One region of the Chryseobacillus diguaensis genome, then DNA from elsewhere that is predicted to be linked to it. Evidence: predicted binding sites of a transcription regulator. Region 1 holds the regulator's gene; the other holds the start of a gene.
What was found. The regulator LexA, encoded in region 1, represses DNA repair genes until DNA is damaged. The targets are predictions, from matches to a motif close to CGAACATATGTTCG.
Positions count from the first base shown of each region.

Region 2: a site for LexA is predicted at 2,560-2,573, ahead of ACOT8F_RS11925 (YolD-like family protein). Genes of this name have one in related genera too.

Region 1 is NZ_JBMKNV010000001.1:497,610-504,613, forward strand. Features, by position in the region: gene glnA (type I glutamate--ammonia ligase) at 1-764, shown strand, start outside; gene ACOT8F_RS02425 (hypothetical protein) at 836-1,021, opposite strand; gene ACOT8F_RS02430 (hypothetical protein) at 1,383-1,622, opposite strand; gene lexA (transcriptional repressor LexA) at 1,946-2,572, opposite strand; gene yneA (cell division suppressor protein YneA) at 2,733-3,047, shown strand; gene ACOT8F_RS02445 (YneB family resolvase-like protein) at 3,059-3,709, shown strand; gene ACOT8F_RS02450 (DUF896 domain-containing protein) at 3,812-4,039, shown strand; gene tkt (transketolase) at 4,213-6,219, shown strand; gene sirA (sporulation inhibitor of replication protein SirA) at 6,385-6,831, shown strand; gene ACOT8F_RS02465 (YneF family protein) at 6,917-7,004, shown strand, end outside.
Region 2 is NZ_JBMKNV010000006.1:153,160-160,163, forward strand. Features, by position in the region: gene thiO (glycine oxidase ThiO) at 1-213, opposite strand, end outside; gene ACOT8F_RS11910 (thiamine phosphate synthase) at 210-821, opposite strand; TPP riboswitch at 899-1,007, opposite strand; gene ACOT8F_RS11915 (hypothetical protein) at 1,502-1,756, shown strand; gene ACOT8F_RS11920 (YhjD family protein) at 1,799-2,179, opposite strand; gene ACOT8F_RS11925 (YolD-like family protein) at 2,306-2,503, opposite strand; gene ACOT8F_RS11930 (MFS transporter) at 3,291-4,514, opposite strand; gene ACOT8F_RS11935 (amylo-alpha-1,6-glucosidase) at 4,533-6,653, opposite strand; gene ACOT8F_RS11940 (LacI family DNA-binding transcriptional regulator) at 6,734-7,004, opposite strand, start outside.

The DNA of each region.
Region 1 (7,004 bases):
CTCCAGGACAGCACGAAATAGACTTTAAATATGCAGGTGCAGTAAGAGCTTGTGATGACATTCAAACATTTAAGCTTGTTGTAAAAACCATTGCACGCAAACATGGACTTCACGCTACGTTTATGCCAAAACCATTATTCGGTGTTAATGGATCTGGTATGCACTGTAACTTGTCCTTGTTCAAAAATGGAGAAAATGCTTTCTTTGATAAAGGAGCAGAACTGCAATTAAGTGAAGATGCAAGACACTTCATTGCTGGTATTATCAAGCATGCTCCAAACTTTACAGCTGTAACGAATCCTACTGTTAATTCATACAAGCGTCTTGTACCAGGCTATGAAGCACCATGTTATGTTGCATGGTCTGCACGCAACCGCAGCCCGCTGATTCGTATTCCGGCTTCCCGGGGCTTAAGCACACGCGTAGAAGTACGCAGTGTTGACCCGGCAGCGAACCCTTACCTTGCGATGTCTGTATTGCTTGCAGCTGGTCTTGATGGAATTAAAAATAAATTAACTCCGCCAAGACCAATCGACCGCAACATTTATGTGATGACAAAGGAAGAAAGACTTGAAAACGGCATCGTAGATCTTCCTGCAACACTAGCAGCAGCGCTTGATAGCCTTAAATCAGATCATGTTATTGTGAATGCGCTTGGCGATCATTTATTTGAGCATTTTGTAGAAGCGAAAGAAATTGAATGGGATATGTTCCGTACTCAGGTTCACCCATGGGAGAGAGAACAGTACATGACAATGTACTAAAAATGATTACCCTGACATTAAGCGTGTCAGGGTTTTTTATTCATGCAGAACAGCAAAGAACCTTGGCTATGTCAGCCAAGGTTCTTTGCTCTGTTTTTATATTCAATCAGTAAGTTCACAATTGCGAGCACTGCAAGTCCTATGCTAATGGCAATGCCTGTTACAGCAACTGTAAAAGAAATGTACTCAAAAAATGAATAATGGGCAAGCTTGCTCCAATCTTTTTTTCCTTTCCAGTCCTCGATCACGAGGTTCATGCCTAAAATTCCAGAAATGACGGTATAAACGGTGAGAATAAGAAGGAGATAGTTATTTCTTTTTCGTGAAAGTTTTTCTTCATTTTGAAAAAGGCTGTCAAGCGTCTTTGTAACCTCATCATAAAGAGGGGCAATTTGAAATACGCGGCTGAATAATCTGCTTAGCTCTCTGCCTTCAGTGCGGCTGCTGATTTCTTAAAAATAAAACTGCCCGGTAAATTCAGTAATGCTTCTGATCAGCTCTTCATTCTTTTGCCGCTTTTTTTCAAAGTAAAGCCTGGAGTAAATAAAAGATAATTTTAGAAGAACGATTTTATAGAAAAAGTGAAGAATCAGATTGTAAAAATGCTGTCCATACATTTCAGAGTACAGAGAACTCTCTCGCCCTAACTCGTTTGTGATGAGGTAAAGGTATGATCACTAATAACGTAATGAGTATAAATGGACATACAATAAAGTCAATCGAATGGATAACAGCTTCATAAGACATTCTTCCGTTTCTGGCATTTAGCCTGACTGGAATATTAACTGATTTTGAAAAGCGGGAAAGTGCCTCGCTTTCAAAAGAATCAGGAAAGAGGATCTTTTCAATGTAAGGCATAAAATACTGTTCCATATTACTATGTATGACTGATGAGTTTTTACCGTAAAAAGAGTTTTCCTGCTGGGCATTCTTTAGGGAAAAAAACTCAAATCCGCTATTTTTCAATTAATTTTCTAAGCGGGATACCTGTTCAGGCTTTTCTGTGTTCAAGGAAAAAGGGAAGATAAATTGTGTGACCGCTTTAAATAGTGCCACATCTTTTTTTAATTGATTGAGCGGATTCATGGTCTTTCCCCCAGCTAATATTTTCCTGTTATCTTTTTTTTCATATCTATTTGGCTGCAAATTCGCAAAAAAACTTGTCTCATAAAAGACAAGTTTTAATGAACAGTGCGATAGACCCCTATTACTTTCCCTAGAATAGACACGTTTCTAAGAATAATCGGTTCCATTGTTGAATTTTCAGGCTGCAGTCGAATGTAATCTTTTTCCTTGAAGAACCTTTTGACAGTCGCTTCATCTTCTTCAGTCATAGCCACGACAATATCTCCGTTGTTGGCTGTTTGCTGCTGGCGTACGAGCACCAGATCTCCGTCAAGAATACCTGCTTCTATCATACTGTCTCCCATGATTTCTAGCATGAAAACATGATCATCCGGTGATACGAATCGGTCAGGTATAGGGAAATATTCTTCCACATTTTCAATGGCTGTTATAGGAAGACCTGCTGTAACTTTACCAATAACAGGAACATCGATCACAGTGCTTCTCGGAATCTGATAGCTTGTTTCTTCTTCTAGTATCTCAATTGCTCTTGGCTTTGTAGGGTCTCTTCTGATTAATCCTTTGCTTTCAAGGCGGGAAAGATGGCCGTGAACGGTGGAACTGGAAGCAAGTCCTACTGCCTCGCCGATTTCTCTGACAGATGGCGGATAGCCCTTTTTCTTTACTTCCATTTTGATAAATTCCAGAATGTCCTGCTGTCTTCTAGATAGTTTCGTCGTCATCCTTAGCACCTCTCGTATCAAGTAATTTATGCTGATTATAGCATGATTTTCCTGCTAATACAAACATAAGTTCGAAAAAAGGAATTGACACAAAACATCTGTTCGCATTATACTTAATTTATCGAAAGCGAACAAACATTCTAAATTGGGGGAAATGATAATGCTGAAAGATTCTCTTCCTTATATTTTTACTTTTATGGCGTTAATGATTACGATGGTATTTGCGGTAGCCTATTCAGGGCAGCAATCCAATTTAAAGGATTATGCAACAATAAAAGTAGAAGAAGGAGACAACCTTTGGAACCTTGCAGACAAACTTGAAGATAAGCACGGATTATCGAAAATTGACTTTGTTCAATGGGTTCAGGATAATAATCATTTAAACTCTCCTGTTATTCATCCAGGTGAATCAGTTGTCATTCCGGTAAAAAAAGATTCTTTTACAGAAGTGAAAAATTTAGCTATAGATAAGTAGGTGCAAAGGTCTTGAATGCAATCATTTATTGCAGGGTGAGTACGGTTAAGGAGCAGCAGGAAACCTCACTTGAGAGACAAAGAGAGGAATTGCTGAAGCTGGCTGAAGAATACGAGATGAAGGTTGTCTCTGTTATTACTGAGCAGGCAAGCGGTTATGAAATTGAACGAGAGGGTATGCTCGAGCTTCTTGATTTAGTAAAAAATGAAGAGATTGATGCTGTTTTAGTGCAGGATGAAACAAGAATTGGCCGCGGAAATGCCCGTATGGCCATTCTTCACGTTCTCTTAAAATCAGAGACGGCAATTTTTACTATTTCTCATAACGGGCGGATCCAATTATCTGAAGCTGATACGATGGTACTTGATATAGTCAGTATAGTAGAAGAGTATCAGAGAAAAATACATAATTTAAAAATCAAAAGAGGAATGAAAAGAGCGGTTGAGAAAGGATATCGTCCTGAACATAATTTGGATAACAGACATATGGGCGGCAGAAAAGTAAAAACGGATATCCCTGTTGAAGAGATTGTGCGTTTAAGAAGCAATCAGCTGACTTTTGCAGAAATTGCTGCAACGCTCAGGGGCTTCGGTTACCCTGTTTCCAAAGCCACTGTTCACAGAAGATACCAGGAATATATGAAAGCGAGTCAAGAGTTATAGCTTGAAAGCAACATTCTATCCGCTTGGTAAAAAGGCTGTTAGTTTGCCTTTTATTTAAGTTTTTTGTACCATGGCTATATAAAGGGATAAAGGAGTATTTCAATGCTTTCACAAGAAAAGGTTGATCGAATTAATTTTTTAGCTAAAAAGTCAAAATCAGAAGGTTTAACAGAGTCAGAAAAGACGGAACAGCAAACTCTTCGCCTGGAATATTTAAAAGCTTTCAGAGGATCCATGAAAAACACTTTGAAAAATGTGACTGTAATAGATCCAAACGGGAAAGATGTGACTCCGGAGAAATTAAAAAGAGAAAAGAAAAATTTACATTAAAAAGGAATACTTGAAAAAGTACTCCTTTTTTCTATGTATAGGGATCTTTTTTAAACTTCGCTGCTTTTTTGCTTCTACTAAATCAATAGAAACCTTTCTATGTGAAGAAGTTGTACAATCAATCCACTATGGATATGATAGAAGGGTATGCAGATCAAGAAAGGATGGATAATATGACTCGAAAAATTGAAGACCTGAGCATTGCTACTATACGTACGTTATCAATTGATGCAATTGAAAAAGCGAATTCAGGACATCCTGGATTGCCAATGGGGGCAGCCCCAATGGCTTATCAATTATGGACGCAATATATGAATCATAACCCTTATAATCCTGATTGGTTTAACCGTGACCGATTTGTGCTTTCAGCGGGACATGGATCCATGCTGCTGTACAGCCTGCTTCATTTAAGCGGATATGGTGTAAGCATGGAGGATATCAAGTCCTTCAGGCAATGGGGTTCTAAGACTCCCGGTCACCCTGAATACAGACATACTCCTGGTGTAGATGCGACGACAGGACCTCTGGGACAGGGTATTGCAATGGCAGTAGGAATGGCCATGGCAGAACGTCATCTTGCTAGTACATACAATCAAGAAAACTTTAATGTAGTGGATCATTATACCTTTGCTATTTGCGGTGACGGGGATTTGATGGAAGGTGTTTCAAATGAAGCTTCATCACTTGCCGGCCATCTGAAGCTTGGGAAATTAATCGTCCTTTATGATTCGAATGATATTTCACTGGATGGAGACCTTGATCAATCGTTCTCAGAAAGCGTAGAGGACAGATATAAAGCGCTCAAGTGGCAGGTTATTCGTGTAGAAGATGGAAATGACTTAAGTTCAATTGCTAAAGCGATTGAGGAAGCTAAGAAGAATGAAGATCAGCCGACCTTAATAGAAGTAAAAACCATTATTGGATTTGGCTCTCCTAATAAAGCAGGAAATCACGGAGTGCATGGTGCTCCTCTCGGCAAAGATGAAACAAAGCTGACGAAGGAAGCTTATAAATGGACATTTGAAGAAGATTTCTACGTTCCTGATGAAGTTTACACTCATTTTAAAGAAACAGTAGCAGATAAAGGCGATAAAAAAGAAAAGCAGTGGAATGAGCTTTTAGCTGAATATGAAAAGAATTTCCCGGAATTGGGAAAACAGCTCAAGCTTGCCATCAAAGGAGATCTTCCTGAGAGTTGGGATAGTGAATTGCCAGTTTATGAAGCTGGAAAATCATTGGCATCAAGAGCTTCTTCTGGAGAGGTTTTAAATGCTATAGCTCAAAAAGTTCCTTATTTCTTTGGAGGAGCAGCAGATCTTGCCGGCTCCAATAAAACAACCATTAAAAACGAAGCAGACTTTTCTGCACGTGACTACAGCGGAAGAAATATCTGGTTTGGCGTTAGAGAATTTGCGATGGGTGCTGCATTAAACGGTATGGCGCTGCATGGCGGTTTAAAAGTATTCGGAGGAACCTTCTTCGTCTTCTCCGATTACTTAAGACCATCCATCAGACTTGCGGCCCTAATGGGCCTCCCTGTCACTTATGTCTTCACCCATGACAGTATAGCAGTTGGAGAAGATGGACCGACTCATGAGCCGATCGAACAGCTCCCATCTTTAAGGGCGATGCCAAATTTATCTGTAATCCGGCCTGGAGATGGAAACGAAACAGCAGCTGCTTGGATAATGGCGATGCGTTCCACTTCCACTCCCACAGCACTGGTGCTTTCTCGGCAGAACTTGCCTACATTTGAATTAAGCTCAGAGCTCGCTTATGAAGGTGTAGAAAAGGGTGCGTATACCATTTCACCAGCCCAAAAAGAAACAGCAGATGCTCTTCTATTGGCGTCAGGCTCTGAAGTCGGACTAGCCATTGAAGCACAAAAAGAATTAAGCAATGATGGCATTGATGTTGCTGTTGTCAGTATGCCATCCTGGGACCGGTTTGAAAAACAGTCTGAAGAATATAAGAAGTCTGTTCTTCCCAAGGATATTAAAAAACGCCTAGCCATTGAAGTAGCCTCACCGTTTGGATGGGAACGCTACACAGGCGAAGAGGGAGAAATCCTTGGCATCGATGGATTTGGTGCTTCAGCTCCTCAGGAAAGAATCATGAAAGAATATGGTTTCACAAAAGAGAATGTTGCTGCAAGGCTTAAGGCATTAATCAACAAGTAAAGGAATGAAAGAGGAACCTTTCAAGGTTCCTCTTTTTAACGTATGTGTTATGTGACAGCAATCGACAGAATTAGTGGCTCCTTGCTCCGCCTTCAGACATTAATTTCCTGATGGATGTTTTATAATGGCAATTATAAATATAGTCTGAAGGGGCGGGGGTTCGAAATGAGGCATTTTTATGTCTATTTGATAGAAGAGGAATTTGCAAGCCACTATTTTGGAAGAGAATTGAAAATGTTTTCTCTATTCAAGGAATTTCAATGGACAAGCTATCAGGATCCCTCCTATGCTATTATAAAAAAGCAAGTATCCTATGTAACAAGGGATATTCCAGTCCAAAAGATTAATCAGCTGCTGGAAACCCATCTTTATTATAGAAAGGATTACCAGCGGATCGGACAAATACATAAGCTTGAATTAAAAGGGAATAAAGGCAGTGCGACTCTGATTGTTAAAAATCATTATATTGAAATAAACTCAATTGGAAGCGTGGAGGCAGAGACCAATTTTTATGAGATATTACGAAATTTTGATCCTTGTTTTTTAGCAATGGACTTTCAAGCAGGCAAATATGGATGGCTAAATCCTGTCAAGGAAAGAAAATTTGTCTAAAAAGGCAGAAATTAAGGAGCAAATATTGTATAATATCGATTGGTTTAGTACACTGTAAAATAGACAACTTGAAGGAGGAAGTACCATGCCGTTATGGGTAGGCATTCTAGCAATTGTACTGGCGCTGCTTGCGGGCGTTGCGCTTGGATTTTTTATTGCTCGCCGTTATATGA
Region 2 (7,004 bases), on a different contig from region 1:
CGCTCTGCTTTCTCTTGCTAGCTCAAATAGCGGATCATATTCATCCCATTCCGCCTGAACGCCAAGCAGTCCGGCTGCAGCGCTGGATGCTTCTTTCCCGCCTTCACCCTTTTCAACAATTGCCACTGTGTGGTCTCTTTTTGAAAGCTCATAGGCAACCGAACCGCCAATTGCTCCTCCCCCGATGACAATGCAATCATAAACCTTTATCATATTAGCAATCCTCCTTTTCCGACAGCTGATCTGTAATCAGAAGCCGCTTTTAACGTATCTTGGCTATCCCAGATTCCTGACATAACAGCAAAGCCGGCTGCTCCTGCAAGAAGAATTTCCGGCACATAATCAGGCCGGATGCCGCCAATTGCAATAACCGGTACAGGCGACTGCTCTGCCACTTCACAGAGCTCGGCTAAGCCGCGGGGCTCTCTTCCCTTTTTGCTATCTGTTTCAAAAACATGTCCATAAAGGAGCATATCAGCTCTTCCGATAATTGCAGCTCTTGCCTCTTTTAAGGAATGCACTGAAGAGCCTGCATACAATGCAGGAAAACTCGATTTTACAGCTGATACCGGAATGCCTTGAGTGCCAAGCTGAACTCGTTTTATTCCAGTTATCATTGCCAGATCAACCCGGTCGTTTATAATCAGCTTTGCTGCAGGAATACCTTCATTCAGGAAAACCTGAATTCCTTCGTAGAGCTCTTTAGATGATTTTTCCTTCTCCCTTATATGCAAAAAATCAATAAATGGATGGAACTCTTTTACTTTAGGAAGCATTTCACTAAAAGACAGCTTTCCGTTTGTAATCACATGAAACTCCATCTGCGAATCCCTCCAATAAGCCAAAAAAGCCCATTCCGCGTGTTGGCGAAATGGGCTTGAATGCACAATGAAAGACAGCTGTCCCCGTATCGCTTCCCTACGCTAGTACAAACTAGATCAGGTTTTAAGGGTTTAAAAACTGGTGTTTTAATCTCAGCCGGCCTGCCGGCTCCCCTAGCAAAGAATGGATATTTTTTCATCAGTATACCATTGAAAAACGAACATTCAAGCTATATTGAATAAAATGGTACTTTTGGCCTTGCACTTTAAATTAGGTTATGCTCCTTTACTAAAGAATTGGTTTTTCATTCAAGTAATTAATAGCCCTTCACCGATTAAAAATGTGCCGACAGGCGACAATGGTAACAATAAATCTGAAAAACGGTGATAATTATGATGGTAATTCAGTGGGGCACTTCTATATTAATGTGTAGCAATTTGACTGCTTTAGGATGGGAAAGTTTCAAACGAATGTCAGAGCTAATCGGGGAGTTACAAAAAGTATTTATTTTGGTTAATTAGCTGGCTCTTTTAGTTTGCATTTATGGTCCATATTGTTGTTACAAGGCATAACCCAAGGGATACATAACCGACCAATTTCCATGCTCTTCTTTTTTTTATGGACTTCAAAAAAAATATTGCTATATAATGGAAGTAAATAAGTCAGGAGGTGGGCTGAAATGGAAGATACCAAAAAGCTAACAAAATGGAACTTGATTCAAAATTTAGCCTGGCCATTCTTCGTTCTTATTGTTTTTACTGAAAGGGCTAATCCTCAAATTAGTTTAGGATGGTTCCTTGCGGTAACACTCTTATTCATTGGCGTGATCTACTCGTTTTTTTCTCCAAACAAAAGACTTAAAAAGCTCGGTTATCTGACTCTCGTATTATTCGCCATAGTAACAATATGGACATCATTCTTTTCATCCATTTGAAAGCGATTAAATAAGGGATTTCACCAAAGGGAATTGTCTTTATTAATGTGTATAAGAAGAAATCATGTATTGATTAATATATTTTTTCATTCTCCGCGAACCTTCAAGCCGCATAGCTGCTTCCCAGAAGCGAAAACTGCCCTCATATCCATGGGCGAAGTATAAATAATCAAAGAAGATTTCATCGCCTTGCGGTTCCTCCAAAACCTTGATCTTCAAATTCCTCATTTCCTTTTTCATCTCCCTGGCTTCCAAGCGAAGGGCTTTTAAGATCCCATCAATCATGGCCACATAAGGCTCGGGAATTTTAAATGGCAGCCTCTCGAAGCTTACGCGATTCTCTTCCAGCTCTGAAATGAGGTAGACCCTGTAAATATATTCATAAATAAGGTCCTCTTCCGCAACAGGAATTGGAGCTTTCATGATGCTTCCATCCTTTCAAGTTCCTTATCTATAAGTGCCTGACATCTGTTAAAGGATAAAAGGAAATCGTAAATTTGTTTTTCCATTCATCCATTAACTGAATGGTTTTCTCCAGCTGATTCATTTTCAAGACCATTCCCGTCTTTTCGCTAAATAAGCCATCATGCCAAAATCGTGAAAATGAAGGTAATGCTTGTTTTGAAGGCTTTCTAATAAGAGCTGTTCCATTTCGAGTATTTGATCTTCATTTAAAAATGGCCGGGGTGTTTTAAGATCTTCCCGAAACACTTTCTTGGCCATTTGCACGTGTTCAGGAAGCATCATGGAAGTCCATTTAATATTTCCCGATCTCGAATCAACGGAATCTCCCCCTCATAAATAGAATATATGTTCCTATTTTAACCGATTTTAACGAATAAGAAACTGGTGTTTTTTATAAGAAAAAAAGACCGATGCCGGTCATTTCTGTAGGAGATGTATGTGTCCATTTTTTAAAATAAGCACCCCGAAGGATGCTTAATTACTCAAAGTGTTTCACTTTTTCTTTCAGGATAATTCGTCCTAAGATCCTTTGCTTTTTCCCTAGGTTAAGCAATGCGAAAGCCATTGGGCTACAAATACCCCTATATAAAAGCAGCAACTGAATAAGCAGCATTTGCTATGAATAACGAATTAAAAAAAGCCATGACTAAAAATGCTCATGGCCTTCTATAAAAAATAGGGGGTCTTTCAGTTATCATAAAGGATTTTTTGCTTTTTATCAGCACGCTTTAGAACTATTTATTGTATGAAATTATGCTTTTAAAATACTTAATAAGAATGACCAAAAAATAATTGAGCTGACAGACTAACTGTCTTTGGGGATAGGAGCGACTTCCCTAAATCGCAGTCGGTATGCGGGTAAAAAATATTAATCAAAATATAGTCCATATTTCTATAAGTATGAACTTTTTTTATTCTGGCACTATACGCTGTTCGTACTCTGTCTAAGTTGAAAAGCTTTATATATATGGTCAGGGCTAACCTTACCGAATACTTCTATTTTACTTAAAGAATAGAAGATGAAGTTATCCCCATTATTTCCACTTTTGCCTTTCCAAAGCTAACACCTTTATCTAATATTCTCCTTATACACTACTTTACTAAATTGATTATTTGATATCGCAATTGAGAAAACGATTACAAATAGGAATACACTCGGACCCAATATCAAATAAGTTTTTGAAAAGCCTATCGTATCATACCAATAACCAACTAATGGAGACAAAATTGCCTGACCCACTTGGGAAATAAAATAGTAGCCAACAATATACATGGTGGAAGATAACCTTGCATCAAAATTAGAAGCAATAAATTTAAATATGGCTACTAGCATTATAGGCAGCTCAAAGGAATGCATCATTTTCATTATGGATATGCCTATAGGTTCTGTTACCAGGCCAGATCCCAATATTCTAATGGCCATGATTAAACCTGCTAAAACCAAGCCTTTTTTAGCCCCAATCTTATTGACAATAATAGGGGAAAGAAACATCATTCCTGCCTCTACAAAAATCTGAACGGAGTTTAAATAACCAAACATCTGATTTCCTAATTCCTTTGATGAAAACATTGAGGCATAGTAAACGGGAAACTGTTGATCATAAACCGAGTAAACACAAGCAACTCCCAATACATATATGACAAATGACCAAAAAGTTTTATTCTTTAATAAGATCAAACCATCTGTTAATTTTAATGATTCTGATTTTTGCTGTTCTTCCTCTGTTATAACGATTTTTGTAAATAACAGAAAAACAATCAATAAGAGGCTGCAAACGGATGCAATCCAAAAATTAATATTAGGATCGATATTAAATAACTGTCCAGCGAATAAAGCAGCAGATGCAGCTCCTAGCGAACCCCACATCCGTGCTTTCCCGTATTCAAAATTATATTTCTTACCGGTTCTTTCCGCATATGATTCAACTGCACCGAGTCCCGCTAAAAAGGTTGCACTAACATAAATACTTCCAGCAATTGCCCCTATAAAGATATTATATTTTAATAGAGGACTATACACATAAATGAAAAACGGACCTACAAACATTAATAAAAATACAATAATCCACAACACATGTTTTTTTAAACCGACTTTATCAGAAACGAATCCATACAAAGGTTGAATAAAAAGTGTAGCAATCGCGTTAAGGGAAAAAACGAGACCAACTTCAGCCCCACTTAAATTTAACGTTTGGCCTAACCAAATGGAAAATAAGGACAATGTTGAAATTTGTGCAAAAAAGTAGAAGAATATGAAGCCGCTTAACATCCAATAGGTTGAATTAATCTTCATTTTAATAATCGCCCCTTTTTATTGTGTTACTGTCTGCAATTGATTCTTGACGACCACTTTATATCCGGTTGTATTCTCAACGATCATTACCTCAAAAGTGTTTTGTTTTTGACGAGTAACTTTCAAAGATAAAGTCCCTTTCCCAATAGGAAGCCTTTCAATCTCTAAATATGTCATTCGATCAAGAAGCACAGGAGAGAGATGGATTTCCTTTTCTAAACTATTTGGGGTCAAACCGAGCAGGGCCTGTATAAAAATAAGTGGCGTACCTGCCGCCCATGCTTGAGGAGAACATGCAATTGGATATTTTACCGGCTTACCACTTGACATGGAGTATCCACAAAACAATTCCGGAAGACGATTGTATTCGAAATGCAAAGAAGCATCTATTAATCCTTGGATGATCTTGTTCGCTTGATCTTGTTTTCCAACCTTACTTAGCCCGAGTACAATTAAACTGTTATCATGGGGCCATACACTTCCGTCATGATAGCTCATTGGGTTATAGCCTGTTTCTCCTTCCCCCATTGTACGGATTCCATAACCGGAAAACATTTTAGGAGAAAGAAGCATATCAGAAACTTCTTCTATTCGTTCTTTAGTCAGCATACCTGACATGAAAAGATGACCTGGATTAGAAGTAATCGTCCCAACTTGCTGCTTGTTTCTATCTAGTGCAATGGCATAGAAAGAGACATCATCCATCCAAAAAGCTTCATCAAATTTTTGCCGCAATGCTTGTGCTTCCTGATGTAAAATTTCTGCTTTATTCAGCTCATTGAGGGATTCGTAAATCTCTGCCAATCCGACTTTTGCCTGATAAACGTACCCCTGTACTTCTGATAGAGCAATCGGCGATTTTGCATATTCACCGTTCCTGTGAACGTTTGAATCATCGGAATCTTTCCATCCTTGATTTGAAATGCCTCTACTTGACTCCTGGTGGTATTCAACAAACAAATCCCCATCACGGTCACCATACCTTTTAATCCATTTGAGTGCGTTTTCGATATTTTCTTCAAGCTCTTTGAATAGAGTCAGGTCTCCTGTCCATTTCACATATTCCACAAGTAAAATTAAGAATAGTGGCGTTGCATCAATTGTTCCATAATATGGTGTAAACGGAATTTGATTGGTGTTCGCTAATTCCCCAAAACGAATTTCATGCATGATTTTCCCTGGTTGTTCATCACGCCATGGATCTACATTTTTCCCTTGATAGTGAGCCATTGTTACCAATGTTCCTTTTGCTACTTCCGGATTAAAAGGAAGCATTTGAAGTGCCGCAATTAAGCTATCACGTCCGAACGGAACCCCAAACCAAGGAAGTCCAGCTACTGGGAATTGTCCATACCCTAAATCAGTCAATAAAACCCCAAGGTCCGCGATCCCGCGAGTTACAAGATGCTCAAGAGGCTTATAATCCGTTTGAATAATAGGCATTTTATCTTCCCAGTTTTTACAAGTCGCTTCTAAGCTATGTAATGCTTTTTTAAATGGTAGAATCATTTCTTTTCTTTTTTCTCCAATTTGTGGTATAACCGTTAAAATCACTTGGTCTTCTTCATTGTGATTAAGAGAAAAATGGAAAGCAGCTTTATTATCTGCCGTCCGAACTGCATCTTTATCCCATGTGATATTGGTATAACGATTAATTTGGTCTTCACCTTTATAACCAAACGTCATCCTATTTTTTTCTGCATGCTGTCCAGTACGCTCTCCGACGCTGCCTGTCTGAAAGCCGCGAACGATAAACATATCCTGAAAATCGGCATCAAACTCTATTTCCAATTCAAAGTTCACTGGTTTTGGGTGGTAGTTTTTAACGGATAAAGATTCATACAAGACATCATCGTAGATAAAGCGCTTACGCAGAAGCTGGATGGATTCCCTCCATAAGATTTGTTTCCCGTCCTTTTCAATGTGGGGATTTGTCAAAATGATGCTTGTGATATGATTTTCATCAGCATTAGAGGCTAATAAAACTGGATTTTCTCCGTTTATCTTCACATTCCATTTGCTTAAAAACCTTGTGTCCTTCGTGTATAATCCTAGTCCGTAAGTGTTGTTTTCAGGAATGTCACCACTCTGATCTGTTAGTAAGAACAATTCATTTTCTTTTATTACACGGTAATCCATTTTTTGAACCTCCACTTTTAAGTTATCCAAAACGTTTCGGGTAGTGATCAAAAAATTTTTCTCCATTTAAAGTGGAGAAATTAAACATGGCAAACTGGAGCACTTGACTCCCGTTGTATTAGCTGTGTTTCCAGCATGCGGTAATTTTGCTTAGCTTCCCCTTCTAGTATCTCAATTAATAAGTCAGCTGCTTCATATCCCATATCAAAAACCTTTTGACCCACAGTTGTCAATGATGGCGTTACATAGGAGGCAAGTAAAATATCATCGTAACCGACAATCGAAATATCTTTTGGAACGGACAAACCCTGATTTTGACAAGCTTTTATTGCACCTATTGCCATGACATCA